Linked DNA regions of Parafrankia irregularis. The protein of the gene in region 2 interacts with the protein of the main gene of each other region in a pairwise test. Links are inferred from orthologs where the notes say so. Each region holds a gene or a part of one and is shown on either strand. Other genes may lie near its edges. The genes, in order: pcrA and lpdA.

The links.
Region 1: the proteins of lpdA (region 2) and pcrA interact in binary tests that used the Escherichia coli proteins (3 or more experiments, as listed by UniProt). The link is inferred for Parafrankia irregularis from one-to-one orthologs.

Annotation. Positions count from the first base shown.
Region 1 is NZ_FAOZ01000002.1:409,321-420,700, reverse strand. What follows is about bases 4,912-8,031. They hold pcrA (DNA helicase PcrA), read right to left. Parts: upstream 7,708-8,031; coding sequence 5,116-7,707; downstream 4,912-5,115. Other genes in these bases: AWX74_RS04370 (threonine ammonia-lyase), read right to left, coding at 7,867-8,031; AWX74_RS04380 (M23 family metallopeptidase), read left to right, coding at 4,912-5,036. In the rest of the region: AWX74_RS04395 (serine/threonine-protein kinase), read right to left, coding at 1-1,323; AWX74_RS04390 (carboxyl transferase domain-containing protein), read left to right, coding at 1,608-3,050; AWX74_RS04385 (lipase family alpha/beta hydrolase), read left to right, coding at 3,057-4,103; more of AWX74_RS04380, read left to right, coding at 4,290-4,911; more of AWX74_RS04370, read right to left, coding at 8,032-9,279; guaA (glutamine-hydrolyzing GMP synthase), read right to left, coding at 10,068-11,380. UniProt on the Escherichia coli protein: A helicase with DNA-dependent ATPase activity. Unwinds DNA duplexes with 3'-5' polarity. Translocates on single-stranded DNA with 3'-5' polarity. Initiates unwinding more efficiently from a nicked substrate than double-stranded DNA.
Region 2 is NZ_FAOZ01000035.1:45,204-49,298, reverse strand. What follows is about bases 1-2,925. They hold lpdA (dihydrolipoyl dehydrogenase), read right to left. Parts: upstream 2,192-2,925; coding sequence 809-2,191; downstream 1-808. Other genes in these bases: AWX74_RS32850 (leucyl aminopeptidase), read right to left, coding at 2,521-2,925; sucB (2-oxoglutarate dehydrogenase, E2 component, dihydrolipoamide succinyltransferase), read right to left, coding at 1-724. In the rest of the region: more of AWX74_RS32850, read right to left, coding at 2,926-4,095. UniProt on the Escherichia coli protein: Lipoamide dehydrogenase is a component of the glycine cleavage system as well as of the alpha-ketoacid dehydrogenase complexes.

The DNA.
Region 1 (11,380 bases), on a different replicon or contig from region 2:
GGGATCGGCCGAGCCCCGGGAGTCGGGCGCACCGGGACGAGCCCCTTCCCAGCGCTCGCGCGTGCCGTCGGCGCCCGAGCCAGCCCAGGCCGGCGGCGCGGCCAGGGGACTGGACACCTGCGGCTTCCGTGGCACCGGTTGCGCGGGCTGTATGGGCGGCACGGGCTGCACCGGCTGAATGGGCTGCCCCGGATGGCCTGGATGGCCTGGCGGGCCTGGCGGGCCTGGCGGGACCGGCCGTGCCGGGCTGCCCGGCACGCTCGGACCTCGCCGGGCCACCCCCGGGCCGGACGTCGCGCGGAAGGCCGACGCCGGCGGCGGCGGACCGAACGGGCCGGGCCCCTGCGGCGACGATCCCGCCGGCGAGCCACCGGTCACCGGGCGTTCCGCCCGACGATGCTCGCCACCCGGCCGCGGTGGCGTCGGCGCCTCCGGGATGCCGAATGCCGGGGACGGGCCGGTCCAGGTCTGCTCCAGGATCGATCCGGCCGCCCGGTCGGCCTCGGCCACGCCGCGGACCTCATGCCCGACGAGTGCGGCGAGCAGGCTCGCTGGAACAGGCCTGTCCCGCGCCTCCTTGGACAGCGCCCGGGCGACCAGCTCGCGGAGGTACCCCGGCAGTCCGTCGATGTCGGGATCGTCGCGCTGGACGCGCTGCGCCAGCAGATCGGGGGCGTCGGCGTGGAAGGGATGGCGCCCCGTCGCCGCGTAGGTCACGCAGCTTGCCCAGGCGAAGACGTCCGCGGGTGTTCCGGCCGACTCACCGCGCATCTGTTCCGGTGCCATCCAGGCCAGGGTGCCGATGACATGGCCGCTCCTGGTCAGGGTGGCGCTGTCGGTGAGCTGGGCGATACCGAAGTCGATGACCTTGGGGCCGTCCCAGGCGAGCAGGATGTTCGAGGGCTTCAGGTCCCGGTGGACGACGCCCGCCGCGTGGATCGCCACCAGTGCGTCAGCGAGGCCTACCGCGAGACCACGGACCAGATGGGGTTCCAGCCGGCCGCGCCGACGGACCGCGTCGGCCAGATTCACGCCTTCGACGTACTCCGTCACCATCCACGGCTGTGACGCGGTCGTGTCCGCGTCGAGCACACTCGCCACGGCGCCGCCGCGGACCCGCAGCGCGGCCCGCACCTCCCGCTCGAAGCGGGAGCGGAACTCCTCGTCCTCTGACAGCTCGGCGGCCGCGACCTTCACGGCGACCGGTTCGGAAGCGGGCGTGAAACCCAGGTAGACAGTCCCCATGCCGCCGGCGCCGATCCGGTTGTGAAGCCGGTACCGACCAACCTGCCGCGGGTCTTCCTCCGTCAGCGGTGTGAGCATGACTCCCCTCTACCTGGCCCTGTATCCGGCCGTTGTCCGGCCCGCGCGATGCGACCGCTCCAGGAGCAGAGCAGACCAGACTATTCCGAACCATATGACGCTCGACGACGCGGTCCGCGACTAGCAGCGACAATCTCGTCCGCCCAGCGGCGAGGATCCAGAAGGCTCGCGGAGAGGCTCACTCCGGACGACCCAGCACGGCCCCGGGGCAGCACGGGTCTGGGCGAGAGCGATCCCACACGTCAGCGCGCCGCCCGCCCCCGCCCCGGTGAAGATCTATGGCTATGGCGCGACGCGAGACGACCACGCCGCCCCGGGACTGGCGGCATGACCTGCTGGCCGAGGTGGTCCGCCAGCCGGGTGGCCCGGCGGCGCCCAACCGCCTGGGCTGGCCGGACTACGACGGCCGCCCGGCATTGTGGTGGGGCACCGGCCCCGTCGAGGGCACACCGGCCGTGGTCGCGGTCTGGGACTTCACCATCCACGGCGGCAGCTTCGGCGAGGCGGACGCGACCGCGTTCACCGCGGCGGTGAACGCGGCCATCGCGGCCCGCCGCCCGCTCGTGTCGCTCGTGCGAAGTGGCGGAACCCGGCTGCAGGAAGGCGTCGCCGGCCTGGTCGGCCTGGCCCGGGTGTCCATCGCGCTCGGCCAGCTGGCCGCGGCGGGTCTCGGGCACATCGCAGTCTCCGACCAGCCCACCACCGGCGGCATGTGGGTGACCGTCGGCTCCCAGGCCGATCTGCGCTGCGCGGTCCTCGGCGCGACGGTTGGCTTCTCCGGGCCCAGAGTCGTGGCCGCCGTGACCGGCGCGCTCCCGCCCAGCGACAGCCACACGGCACTGGCCGCCGCGGCCGCCGGCCTGGTGGACGCCGCCGTGGAGCCGTCGGCCGTGGCCAGCTGGCTCGGCCACGCACTGCGCGCGGTCGCACCACCCGATCGGCCACCCGTCGGCCAGGCTCCCGCCGGCCAGGCACCGCTCGCGGGTGAGGCACCGGGCCCGCGCCGGAGCGGCTGGGAGCAGGTGCTGGCGGCCAGGGAGGGGCCGCGCCGACCCGCCGGCGTGATCCTGGCCGACCTGCTGACGGCCGGCGTCGACCTGGTTGGGCCGGACCGGACGGTGCGGGCCCGGATCGGGCTGCTGCCCACGGGGCTCGCCGCCGTGGGAGTGGCGGTGGCCGCGCAGCGCGGTGGTGCGCCAGGGCCGGACGGCTACCGCCTGCTCTCGAGGGCGGCCCGTCTCGCGGGCAGGCTCAGCCTGCCGTTGCTGACCCTGGTTGACACCCCGGGTGCGGCCTGCGGACCGGCCGCCGAGGCCGCGGGAATCGCGCCCCAGATCGGTGCGGCCATGGCTGCGGTGCTCGCCTGTCCTTCCCCGACCATCTCGATCATCGTCGGTGAGGGCGGCTCCGGCGGGGCACTCGCGGCGGCCTGTGCCGATGTCGTCCTGGTTTCGCCGGATGGGTACCTGACCGCACTGGCGCCCGAAGGTGCGGCCACGACCCTGCGCATCGACCTCGCGGCGGCGGCGGACAGCGCGGGGCTGCGGCCCTACGACCTGCTCGCCCTGGGTTTCGCCGATGCCGTCCTGGAGCGCTGTGACGCTGACCTGCCCGGGCTGGCACTACGGGTCGCGGATCTTCTGCGTGACCTCACTCTTCGTGACGCGGATGTCCGTCTTGCGGCAAGGCATGACAAATGGTCGACAGGCTTGGTTGGCTTTCAGTAACGTCGTTTGCCCAACCTGCCACGAGGACAGGTCCTCACGAAGGGGACGGTCATCGACACCCGACTGTTCACCCGACTCGGGGCCACGCAGTTCGACGGTGTGAAGGGCCTCATGGTCGAGGCGGCCTGTATCGCGACGCACGCAGCCCTCTACCCGGCTGCCGTGGTCGGGCGGCGCCGCGACGAAGGCCCCACCGACCGCTACCGCCTGGCGGACCTGACCCCGCTCCAACGCGGCCTGATCGTCGGCGATCCGGCGACCGCCGGGACGCCCGTCCTGCTCGTCCACGGCCTGGTGGACAACCGGTCGGTGTTCGCGCGCCTTGAGCGTTCCCTGCGCCGCCGCGGATTCACCACCGTGACCTCGGTGGACGTGCCGTTGTTCGCGACCAGCGTCCAGGCCGCAGCCGAAGCGCTCGCGGCCGCGGTCGAGCAGGCCGCCCGGCGGCACGGGCACCCGGACGTGAACATCGTCGCCCATTCGCTCGGCGGCCTGGTGGCGCGGTACTACGTCCAGCGACTCGGCGGGGACGAGTACGTGCGCACCCTGATCACGCTGGCGTCGCCCCACAACGGCACCCGGCTCGCCAGCCGCCTGCCAAGGGCGGTCGCGTACCGGGTGCTGGCCCAGCTGCGGCCGGGGTCCGCCCTGTTGGAGGAGCTCGCCGAACCGGCCCCGGGCCTGCGTACCAGGTTCGTCGCCGTCGCCGGCAGCCTGGACACGGTGGTGCGACCGGACGAGGCCAGGCTCAACCACCCCGACCTGCACACCGAGAACGTCCTGGTGGACGGCGTCGGGCACCACGGTCTTCCGTTCTGCGGCGCGGTGGCGCAGCTGACCACCCGTCTACTCACCCCGGCTCAGCCGCCAGCACCAGCCGTGCTGGCACCAGCCGTGCTGGCACCAGCCGTACCGGCACCGGCACCAGCACCGGCGGCACCCGTAGCGGGAGCGCCGCAGGCAACGGCGGCGACAGGTCTGGCGACTGACCAGCCCGAAAGTGCCACATCTTTACGGCTAGTTGGAACTATCTGCCAGAAAGAGACGGTGTAACCTCCTCATCGGTTTAAGGGCCCTCCCACCCGGCTGGTTCGTCCGACGGGTGCCTTGTGACCAGGGGAGTGCGTGTTGACACGACCGCCGTTCCCGAGATCCGAGCACGGAACGCACCCACGTCGGAACGCCTCAGTCGCCGACGAGTGGGACGAGTCCGTACCCGGAAGATCGGGTTTCGTCTCCGTGCAGCTGCGACGTACGGGCGCCGCCACCGCGGTCGTCTCGACCATCGGCCTCGTGCTCATCAATGCCACCGGCATCGCGCATTCCGAGACCACGGCCCAGCACCAGCCGGGACGGACCGGCAGCACGCTGGCGGCGTCCGCGAGCGGAGCATCAGCGGGCCAGTCCGGCACCGTGCAGGTCGTGTCCACGGCGGGCGCGGATGATCTGAGCGGGCCGATCGACACCGAGGTGTCCGACGACCAACGCCGGATGGCCGAGCTGCTCGAGGCGAAGGACCTGGTCGCCACCCGGGTGGCAGCCGTCGCGCTGGCCCAGCGCGACGCCGCGGCCGCCGCGGAGGCGGAACGGGTGGCAGCGGCACGTTGGGTTCGCCCGATCGAGGCCCGCGTCACCCAGGGATTCGGCGGCTCGAACCACCACATCGGCGTGGATTTCGGCGCTCCCCACGGAACGACCATCCACGCGGCACACCGCGGGACGATCATCTACGCGGGCTGGGAGACCGGCTACGGAAACTTCGTGCAGATCATGCACGAGAACAACGTGGTGACCAGCTACGGCCACATGTCACGCATCGACGTCCGGGTCGGCCAGGAGGTCGACACCGGCGAGCAGATCGGCCTGGAGGGGAACACCGGGAAATCCACCGGCCCGCACCTGCACTTCGAGGTCCGTCTCAACGGGCAGTACGGGACGAAGGTCGACCCCCTCGCCTGGCTCGCGGGCCACGGGGTCACGTACTGAGCCGTGCCCCCGACCCCGCTGCCGCCCGCGCTGGGCGCGGCAGCACGGGGGCCGGGGCCGCGTGGCCGGAGGCCTCGGCTCAGAGCTTCTCCACCGGCGCGTACCGCAGCAGGAGATCCTTCGTCCCGGCGTCGGAGCCGAAGTCGATCTTGGCCTGGCGGGAGTCACCGACTCCGCTCGTCGCCACGACGACCCCGAGGCCGAACGTGTCATGGGTGACCCGGTCGCCGGGATTCAGGTCGATGATCGGGCGCGCGGCCGGCCGGGAGCTTTTCGCCCCGAACGGGGAGTTCACCGGCCTCGCACCGGCGCCACCGAAGCCGCCTGCCCCGCCCGAGCCCGCGCCTGAGCCGGCGAAGCGCCCGCTGTTGGTGGCCGGAGCCGGCTCGGGCAGCCGGCGCCATTCGACGAGCGCATCCGGAACCTCGCCGAGGAACCGGGAGGGCGGGTTGTAGGCCGGCTGCCCCCAGGCGCTGCGGACCTGGGCCCGGGTGAGGTACAGCCGTGCCCTGGCCCGGGTGACACCCACATACGCCAGCCGCCGTTCCTCCTCCAGCTCGGTCGGATCCCCGAGCGTGCGCAGGTGCGGGAAGACACCGTCCTCCAGCCCGGTGAGGAACACGACCGGGAACTCCAGGCCCTTCGCGCTGTGCAGCGTCATCAGCGTGACGACGCCGTCGGAGCCGTCGTCGTCGGGGATCTGGTCCGCGTCCGCGACGAGCGAGACCTGCTCCAGGAACTCGGCCAGACTGCCGTCGGGACGCCGTTCGGTGAACTCCTGGACCACCCCGACGAGCTCCCGCAGGTTCTCGACCCGCCCCTGGGCCTCGATGGTGTCCTCAGCGACGAGCTCGGAGAGATAGCCCGTCCGCTCCAGCACCGCCTCGATCACGGCCAGTGGGCCGCTCGGCAGCAGGTCACGCAGATCGCCCAGCAGCGCCACGAAGTCCCGGACCGACCGGGCCGATCTGGTCGCCACCCCGGGCACCTCGTCCACCCGGGCGAGTGCGTCGGCGAACGGGATGCGCTCGCGCTCCGCGAAGGCCGAGATCATCGCCTCGGCGCGGTCACCGATCCCGCGGCGCGGAACGTTGAGAATCCGCCGCAGGTTCACCGTGTCCGTCGGGTTCGCCAGCACCCGCAGGTAGGCGAGCAGGTCACGGATCTCGCGGCGCTCGTAGAACCGGACGCCGCCGACCACCCGGTACGGCAGCCCGACCCGGATGAAGATCTCCTCGAACACCCGACTCTGGGCGTTCGTCCGGTAGAAGACCGCCACATCCGCCGGCCGGGCGAGCTTGTCGTCGCTGAGCCGGTCGATCTCCTCCGCGACGAAGGCGGCCTCGTCATGCTCGTTGTCGGCGACGAAGCCGACGATCCGCTCCCCGTCACCGGCATCCGACCACAGGCGCTTCGCCTTGCGCTGGGCGTTGCGCGCGATCACCGCGTTCGCCGCGGAGAGGATCGTCTGGGTGGACCGGTAGTTCTGCTCCAGCAGGATGACGGCCGCGTTCGGGTAGTCCTGCTCGAACTCGACGATGTTGCGGATGTTCGCCCCGCGGAAGGCGTAGATCGACTGGTCGGCGTCCCCGACCACACACAGCTCCGCCGGCGGCAGGGCGCCGGAGGCGGGGACCGGACCGCCACCGCCGTACTCCGCTCCCGCCAGCCCGGCAGCGTCCTCGCCGCCCGTGCCGTGCTGGCCCACCGCCGCCGACTCGGCCCCCGCCCCCGTGCTCCCGGCCGGACCAGGGCGGCCGACCAGCTCGCGGACGAGGACGTACTGGGCGTGGTTGGTGTCCTGGTATTCGTCGACGAGCACGTGGCGGAACCGCCGCCGGTAGTGCTCGGCGACGTCGGGGAACGCCTGGAGCAGGTTGACCGTCATCATGATCAGATCGTCGAAGTCCAGCGCGTTCGCCTGTGCGAGCCGCTGCTGGTAGGAGGCGTACACCTCGGCGACGGTTCGCTCGATGTGGCTCGCGGCCCGGTCCCGGGCCGTCTCCCAGTCGACGAGTTCGTTCTTCAGAGCGCTGATCGCCACCGCGAGCGCCTTGGCGGTGTGGCGCTTGGGGTCGAGGTCGAGATCGCGGGTGACCAACGTGAGCAGGCGCTGGGCATCCGCCGCGTCGTAGATGGAGAAGGAGGAGGCGTACCCGAGCCGCGCCGCCTCCGAGCGCAGAATGCGCACGCAGGCCGAGTGGAACGTGCTCACCCACATCGCTCTGGCCCGCCCGCCGACGAGCGCCTCGACGCGCTCCTTCATCTCCCCCGCGGCCTTGTTCGTGAACGTGATCGCGAGGATCTCGCCCGGCCGCACGCCACGCGCCGCGAGCAGGTAGGCGATGCGGTGGGTCAGCACCCGGGTCTTGCCCGAGCCCGCACCGGCGACGACGAGCAACGGCGCGCCCGCGTGCACCACCGCCGCGTGCTGCTGCGGGTTGAGCCCCTCCAGCAGTTCGCCCGGGTCGAGCCGAGGCGGCCTGGGGCGACCCGCCCCGGCCTCGAGCACCGCCGGGCCGAAGTCGCCCGACGCCCGACCGCCGCCGGCGGCCCCGCCGCGCGCCGCACCGCCGGCCGCCGCACCCTCCCGCGAGCCCGCGCCACCAAGGGGTGCCAGACCGTCGACCAGCGATTCAGGGCCAAAGGTGTCGTCGAAAAGAGTGCTCATCAGACCTCGATCGTACGTTCGACGGACGAACCGCCCGACGCGGTGGCCAGCTCAACCACAGCGCCATGATGCCGGGCGGGTCCGACACTTCCATGCGCGGCCCGCGGGTCGGCGTTCGGGTCCGGATGCTTTCACCCGGACGCGGTCGCCCAGTCGCGGTCACCCAGGCGCGTTCGTCCGAGCGCCGGCGGACGCGTCGGCCGCGAGCGCGGCCACCCTGGTGTCCACCGCGGGGTCGAGATTGCCGCCGGAGAGCACCACCGCCGTGACACCGCCCGCGAGCTCGGGCATCCGCAGCAGGGCCGCGACGCCGGCGGCTCCCGCGGGCTCCACCCGGTGGCCCGACCGCCGCAGCGCGACCATCGCCTCCCAGAACGCGTCCTCGTCGACCGTGACGACGTCGTCCACCAGCCGTTCGGCCAGTGCCAGGGTAAGCCGGCCGGGCGCGCCGACCGCCATGCCGTCGGCCACGGTTCCCGTGGCTGCCCCGGCCTGGCCGGCATCGGCGAGGCAGCCCGCGCCGCTACCGGCAGCGCCCGGTGGGACGACCAGACGGCGGGCGGTGTGAAAGGACGACGCGAACGCCGGCGCGGCGGCCGCCTGAACGCCGATCACGCGTACGTCCGGCCGCAGGCCACTGAGCGCCACCGCCAGACCACTCAGCAGACCCCCACCACCGACCCCGACGATCACTGTCGAGAGCTCCGGCACCTGTTCCAGGAGCTCCAGCCCGATCGTTGCCTGGCCCGCGATGACAGCCGCGTCGTCGAACGGGTGGACCAGCAGGCCACCGCTGGCGGCGGCGTAGGCGTCGGCGGCTCGCAGCGCGGCGTCGACGCCCCCCGGTACGTGCTCGACGCGGGCGCCCAGCGCACGGGTACGCGCGACCTTGGCCGGGTTCGCGCCCTCGGGCACGAAGATGGTCGCGGCGACGCCGAAATGAGCCGCCGCGAAGGCGACGCCCTGGGCGTGGTTGCCGGCGCTCGCCGCGACGACTCCCCGCGCGCGTGCCCGCGGCCCCGCGGTCGCGATCCGGTTGAACGCGCCCCGCAGCTTGAAGGAACCGGTGTGCTGCTCGTGCTCGCACTTGAGCCAGACCGGCGCACCGACATGCCCGGTCAGACTCCCGGCCGCCGGCACGACCCGGGTACGACGCGCCACACCGCCCAGCCGCCCGGCGGCCGCGGTGACCTCGGCGAGATCGACCGGCAGGCCGGAAACGCCAGCGCGGACAGGACCGCCGGACAGGCCGAAGCTGCCAGCCAGCCCAGCGGTGCCAGCCAGCCCCGAGCTGCCAGCCAGTCCCAAGCTGCCAGCAAGGCCGGCGGGACGCAGCCCGGCCGCGTCACAACCGCGGGCGCGGGGAGCGGTGCGCCCACCGGACGGGCGGCGGGCGGGCAGCGTGCCTCGGGCGCGTTCGGGCGCCGGCACGGCTGACTGCGGACTGATCCGGGCGAGGGCCCCCGTTGCCCCGCCCTGACGTTCTCCGGCGCCGTCGGCGTCGGTCGGGTCGTCCGCGCGGGACGACCCGGCGCCATCAGCCGGCGGCCTTCTTACTGATGGTGATGTCATCGACACTCTCCTGGTGGCTCGGCGGCCACCTCACCCCTGCGGCCGCGGCAAACAAAAAAGCCCCCCGCCGATGGGCGGAAGGGCTTGGCGCGCGACCCTCTCGGGCGGTCGCGCGCCTACGTAATCACCATGAGGAACAGCGGCACACCTCTAGAGTGCGCCGCGGCGCGGACGTAGTCAAACCGGCCGGCCGGCAGGGGACGCTTCGTCCGGGCGACCGAGCCGCCCGCGACCAGCCCGACACCGGGCGGTTCCACTCCGACGCGATCGCCGTTGTGAACCGAAGGCAGCACCTCATACTCCACTAAATATCCGTAATGTCCGGTTCGCTATGTTCCCCACGGTGAATCACCGGATCGCTTCGGAGGTTTATCGCCACCGAGCGGCGACTCCCCGACACAAAACACCGGCCGCCGGGATCGTATGAAGTCGCCTCGAACATCCGAGCGGGAATACCATCCGCCGGCGCAACCAAACCTATGTCCCGACCGAGTGCGGGTGGCTCACGATGGCACCGGACTAGGCCGGACAGGTCTATGAAGTCCGCACCGAGGTCAACCCCCGGAGAGCCTCCAGACGGACATCCGCAGAATGCATCGTCGCCCATGCACCATGCCGACGGGCCACTGCGAACCCACAAACAGTCACGAAACGACACAAAACCAACGACGATCGACGCCCGACCGCAATATTGGGACATGTAACCCCCAACACCTGACGCCAAGACCGCCCGCCGACGGTCCAGCGGTGTAGCCGGCGGACCACCGGCCACACCGAAACCGATCGCCTTACTCCCACTCAATCGTGCCGGGCGGCTTCGACGTGATGTCGTAGACGACCCGGTTCACCTGCGGCACCTCGTTGACGACCCGGTTGCTGATGCGCTCCAGCAACGCGGCAGGCAGCCGGGCCCAGTCGGCCGTCATCGCGTCCTCACTGGTCACGGCACGAAGAACCACCGGGCAACCGTAGGTCCGCTCGTCGCCCTGGACCCCCACCGACCGAACATCCGCGAGCAGCACCGCGAAGACCTGCCAGATCTCGCGGTCGAGCCCGGCCCGGCGGATCTCCTCGCGGACCACCGCGTCTGCGGCACGCACGATGTCGAGCCGCTCGGGCGTCACCTCGCCGATGATCCGCACGGCCAGCCCGGGCCCGGGGAAAGGCTGGCGCCAGACGATCTCCTCGGGGAGCCCGAGTTCCTCGCCGAGGTGGCGGACCTCGTCCTTGAAAAGCGTGCGCAGTGGCTCGACCAGCGCGAACTGCAGGTCGTCGGGAAGGCCACCGACATTGTGATGGGACTTGATCTTTGCCGCGGTCGGCGAGCCCGACTCGATGACGTCGGGATACAGCGTGCCCTGCACAAGGAATCCGATCCTGGCGCCCTCGGCCTCGGCCCGCGCGTCGAGCTCGCGTGCGGCCTCCTCGAAGACCCGGATGAACTCGCGGCCGATGATCTTCCGCTTCTGCTCGGGATCGGTGACACCGGCCAGTGCCGCCGCGAACCGGTCGGCCGCCTTCACGTGCACCAGTTCGACGCCGGTCGAGGCGACGAAGTCGCGTTCGACCTGCTCGGCCTCCCCCGCCCGGAGCAGGCCGTGGTCGACGAACACGCAGGTCAACGCATCCCCGACGGCCCGCTGCACCAACGCGGCCGCCACCGCCGAGTCGACGCCGCCAGACAGACCGCAGATGAGGCGACCGCCGCCCACCTGCTTGCGCACGGCGGCGACCGCCTCGTCGACGATGTTGAGCATCGTCCAGGACGGCCGGCAGCCCGCTCCCGCGAGCAGGAAGTGACGCAGGACGTCCATCCCCCGCTCGCTGTGGACGACCTCGGGATGGAACTGCACGCCGTAGAGGCGACGATCGGGATCCTCGAACGCCGCGACCGGCGTCGACGGGGTCGAGGCGGTCACCCTGAACCCGGGGGGCGCCGCCGTCACCGAGTCACCGTGGGACATCCACACCTGCTGGGAGACGGCGAGCCCGTCGAAGAGCACTCCGGGGTCGCTCACCTGCAGGCGGGTCGCCCCGTACTCGGCGGTGCCGGTACGCGCGACCGTCCCCTCCAGCGCCTGGGCCATCACCTGGTGGCCGT
Region 2 (4,095 bases):
GGGTGAGTTTCTCGGTGCGCCCACGGGCGGCGGCTGCGGCGGCCGCGGGGGCCGGCACCGGCGCGGCTGCCGGGCGAGCGACAGCGGCAGCGGGCACGGGAGCGGGCGCGGCGGGAGCCGCCGGGGCCTTCGCCGCATCCTGGATGTCCTGCTTGGTGATGCGCCCCCCCGGCCCACTGCCGGTCACGATGCCGAGGTCGACACCCAGCTCGGCGGCCATCTTGCGGACCAGCGGCGTGACGTACCGGCCGAGGCCGTCGGCGCTGGCGTCCGCGGTGCTCGCCGCGACCGGAGCCTGCGACGGAACCGGAGCGGGGGCCGGCGGCGGTGGCGGGGTCGGCGCGGGCGCGGGGGCCGGTGCCGGGGCCGGCGGGGGCGGCGGAGCCGGGGTGGGCGCGGGCGGCGGCGGGGGAGCGACTGCCTTCGGCGGCTCGGGGGCGGGCGTGGGCTGCGCGGCCGGGGCGCTGGGGGCGGCAGCCGCGGCGGCACCATCCTCGATCACGGCCAGTTCGACGCCGACCTCGACGGTCTCGTCCTCGGCAACCTTGATCGAACCGAGGATGCCGGAGGCCGGCGCGGGGATCTCGGTGTCGACCTTGTCCGTGCTTACTTCCAGCAGCGGCTCGTCGGCCTCGACGCGCTCGCCTTCCTTCTTCAGCCAGCGGGTGACCGTCCCCTCGGAGACGCTCTCCCCGAGGCGGGGCATTGTGACGGAAACTGACATTCTGACAACGACTCCTTCGTCGCGCCCGACGTCGCGCCCTGCTGCCCGGTCGGGCTGTCAGGGACGAACGGCGGGCACCGCAGGCTAACTGTGGACGTGCAGTGGCTTGCCGGCGAGAGCGAGGTGCGCCTCACCGAGCGCCTCGGAGAGGGTCGGGTGCGGGTGGATCAGCTGGGCGACGTCGGTCGGGTAGGCCTCCCAGTTGGTGATGAGCTGGGCCTCGGCGATCAACTCGCCCACCCGGTCGCCCACCATGTGGACGCCGAGGACGGGCCCGTCCTGCGCCGAGACCACGGTTACCGCTCCCGACGAGCGCAGGATCCGTGCTTTGCCGTTTCCTGCCAGGTGATAGGTGGCGGTGTCGACTTCACCGAAACGCTTGCGCGCGGCGGCGACGGTCAGGCCGACGGATGCCACCTCGGGGTGTGAGTACGTGACCCGCGGAACGTTCACGTAGTCGACCGGCACCGGGTCGAGCCCCGCGAGCCGCTCCGCGACCAGGATTCCCTCGGCGAACGCCACGTGGGCGAGCTGGGGCCCCGGCCGAAGGTCCCCGAGCGCGGAGACCGTCGGCAGGTTCGTCCGCAGCTGGGGGTCGACGACGACGTGGCCGCGGTCGATGGTGACGCCGATGCGCTCCAGGCCGAGCCCGGCGGAGACCGGGCCGCGCCCCACGGCCACCAGGAGCAGCTCGGCGTCGATGGTCGCTCCGTCCTCGAGGACGACCGTGACCCCCCGGTCGGTGGTCTTCGCGTCCGCGAACGGCACACCGAGACGTAGTGAGATGCCGCGCCGGCCGAAGGCGCGCTCGAGCAGCTTCGAGCTGGCCTCGTCCTCGGCCGGCACCAGATGGGGCAGGGCCTCGACGATGGTCACCTCGGCGCCGAACGAGCGCCAGACCGATGCGAACTCACACCCGATCGCGCCACCACCGAGGACGACCACCGACGCGGGTACTTGCCCCAGCGCCAGCGCGTCGTCGCTGTCGATCACCGTGCGGTGGTCGATCTCGAGACCGGGCAGGGTCCGCGGCGCCGAACCGGTGGCGAGCAGAAGGTGCCGGCCTTCGATCAGCCGGGCCCCGACGGCCACCGCCGTAGGGGACACCACCTGGCCGGCTCCGGCGACGACCTCGATGCCGCGGGAGTGCACCAGCCCGGTGAGCCCCTTGTACAGACCGTCCACGACCGAGTCGCGGTATCGCGCCACGCCGGCCGGGTCGATACCGCCCAGCGTCGCGTGGACCCCGAAGGCGGCGCTGTCGGCGACGGTGTCCGCCACCTCGGCCGCGTGCAGCAGCGCCTTGGTCGGAATGCAGCCGCGGTGCAGGCAGGTGCCGCCGAGCTTGTCCTTCTCGATCAGGACGACCCGCAGGCCCAGCTCCGCGGCCCGCAGCGCGGCGGCATACCCGCCGCTGCCACCACCGAGGATGACCAGATCGACGGGACCGGCCGCTGTGTCCGCCACGCGAGGTCCCTTCTTCGACGACTTGCGGACGCCAGGGTCCCGGCATGGCGGCGGCAGGAGCGTGGCCGTCGTCATGGCCGGTGAGCCCAGCCGGAACGACTGCGCATCGGGGGGACGAACGCCCCCCATGCACAGCTGTACCGGCTGGGTCCAGTCTTTCACGAGCAGGCGGCCTGTCTGGGCTCCACGACGCCGACTGTGCCGCATCACGCCACCGAGATGTGGCGCGGCTCACCCCCGGTGGCCCGACCTGGCTGCCCGGTCGGATCTCGCGAACCCACAGGGTGACCGCGCGGACCAGCGGGGTGACACAGCACCACCCGGTGGGGTCAGGAGGTCGCCGCGCGGTCCTCGGCCAGCTGGACGAGGGTGCGCACGATCGCCCCCGTGCCCCCCTTCGGCGTGTAGCCGTACGCCTCGCCGCCGTTCCAGGACGGCCCGGCGATGTCGACGTGCGCCCAGGGGATCTCCTCGGGCACGAAGGCGGCGAGGAAGTGCGCGGCCAGCAGCATCCCGGCGTCGCGGTTGCCGCCGGGCGCGACGTTCGTCAGGTCGGCGACCACCGAGTCGAGGCTCTTGCGCAGCTCCGCCGGCATCGGCATCGGCCACACCGTCTCGCCCGCACGCCCGGCGGCGGTGACGACGGCGTCCGGTGCGTCACCGCGGCCCATGACGCCGCTGGTGCGGGTGCCCAGTGCCACGATCTGCGCGCCGGTGAGCGTGGCGACGTCCACGATGAGTGCCGGGTGGTCCTCGCTGGCGCGGGCCAGCGCATCGCCGAGAACCAGCCGGCCCTCGGCGTCGGTGTTGAGCACCTCGACGCGCTTCCCGCCCCGCAGGGTGATCACGTCGGAGGGCCGGATGGCCTCACCGGAAGGCATGTTCTCCGCGCAGGGCATCCAGCCGGTCAGGTTGATCGCAAGCCCAAGCCTGGCCGCGGCGATCACCGACGCGAGCACGGACGCCGCGCCGGCCATGTCGCTCTTCATCCATTCCATGGCCACCGGCGGCTTCAGCGAGAGGCCGCCGGAGTCGAAGGTGATGCCCTTGCCGACCAGGGCCAGGTCGGTGGCCGCGACGGCGGCGCCGTCACCGCTGCCCCTGCTCTCGCTGTCGCTCTCGCCGGCGGTCTTCTCGCCGGCGCCCGCGTAGCGCAGACGGATGAGCCGCGGAGGGTTGACCGAACCCTGACCGACGCCGAGCAGGCCGCCGAAGGCCCCGTCGGCGAGAGCATGCTCGTCCAGCACCGTCACCTCGACACCGACGGCACCAGCCCGTTCGACCGCGATCTCGGCCAGCCGGGCGGGGGAGAGGTGGCTCGGCGGCGTGTTCACCAGGTCCCGGACGAGCGCGACGGACTCGCTGACGATCACCGCACGCGCCAGGGCGGCCTCGGCCGCGGCGACGGCCGCCGGCTCCTCGACCACCAGGACGATCTCCTGGACGGGGGCCGGCCTGGTCGACGCGGCACGCAGGCTGTCGAAGGCATAGGCACCCAGCAGCGATCCCTCGGCCGCCGCGCGCAGCGACGACGGGCTCGCCTCGCCGCCGGCGAGTGCCAGCGTGGTGGCGACCCGGGTCGTTCCGGCGAGTGCCCGGACAGCCGCGCCGGCCGCGCGCCGCAGGGCCTCGTGATCGGTTTCCGCGTCGCGCAGGAACGTGCTGTGATCGCCGAGGCCGACCGCGAGGACGGTCGGAGCCGTCAGCGTTCCCAGCGTCGCGAACCGCACGGTGTCGCCCGCGGCGCCGGTCGCCCCGAGATCGGCGAGGATCCGGGCGAGGCGGCCACCGAGCGCGGAGTCGAGCGGCCCGGTCCCGCCGAGAGGCACCGGGCCGTCCTCGCCTTTGGCTATTCCGACCACTATCGCGTCGACGTCGAGATCGGTGAGCGCGGTGGCGGCGAC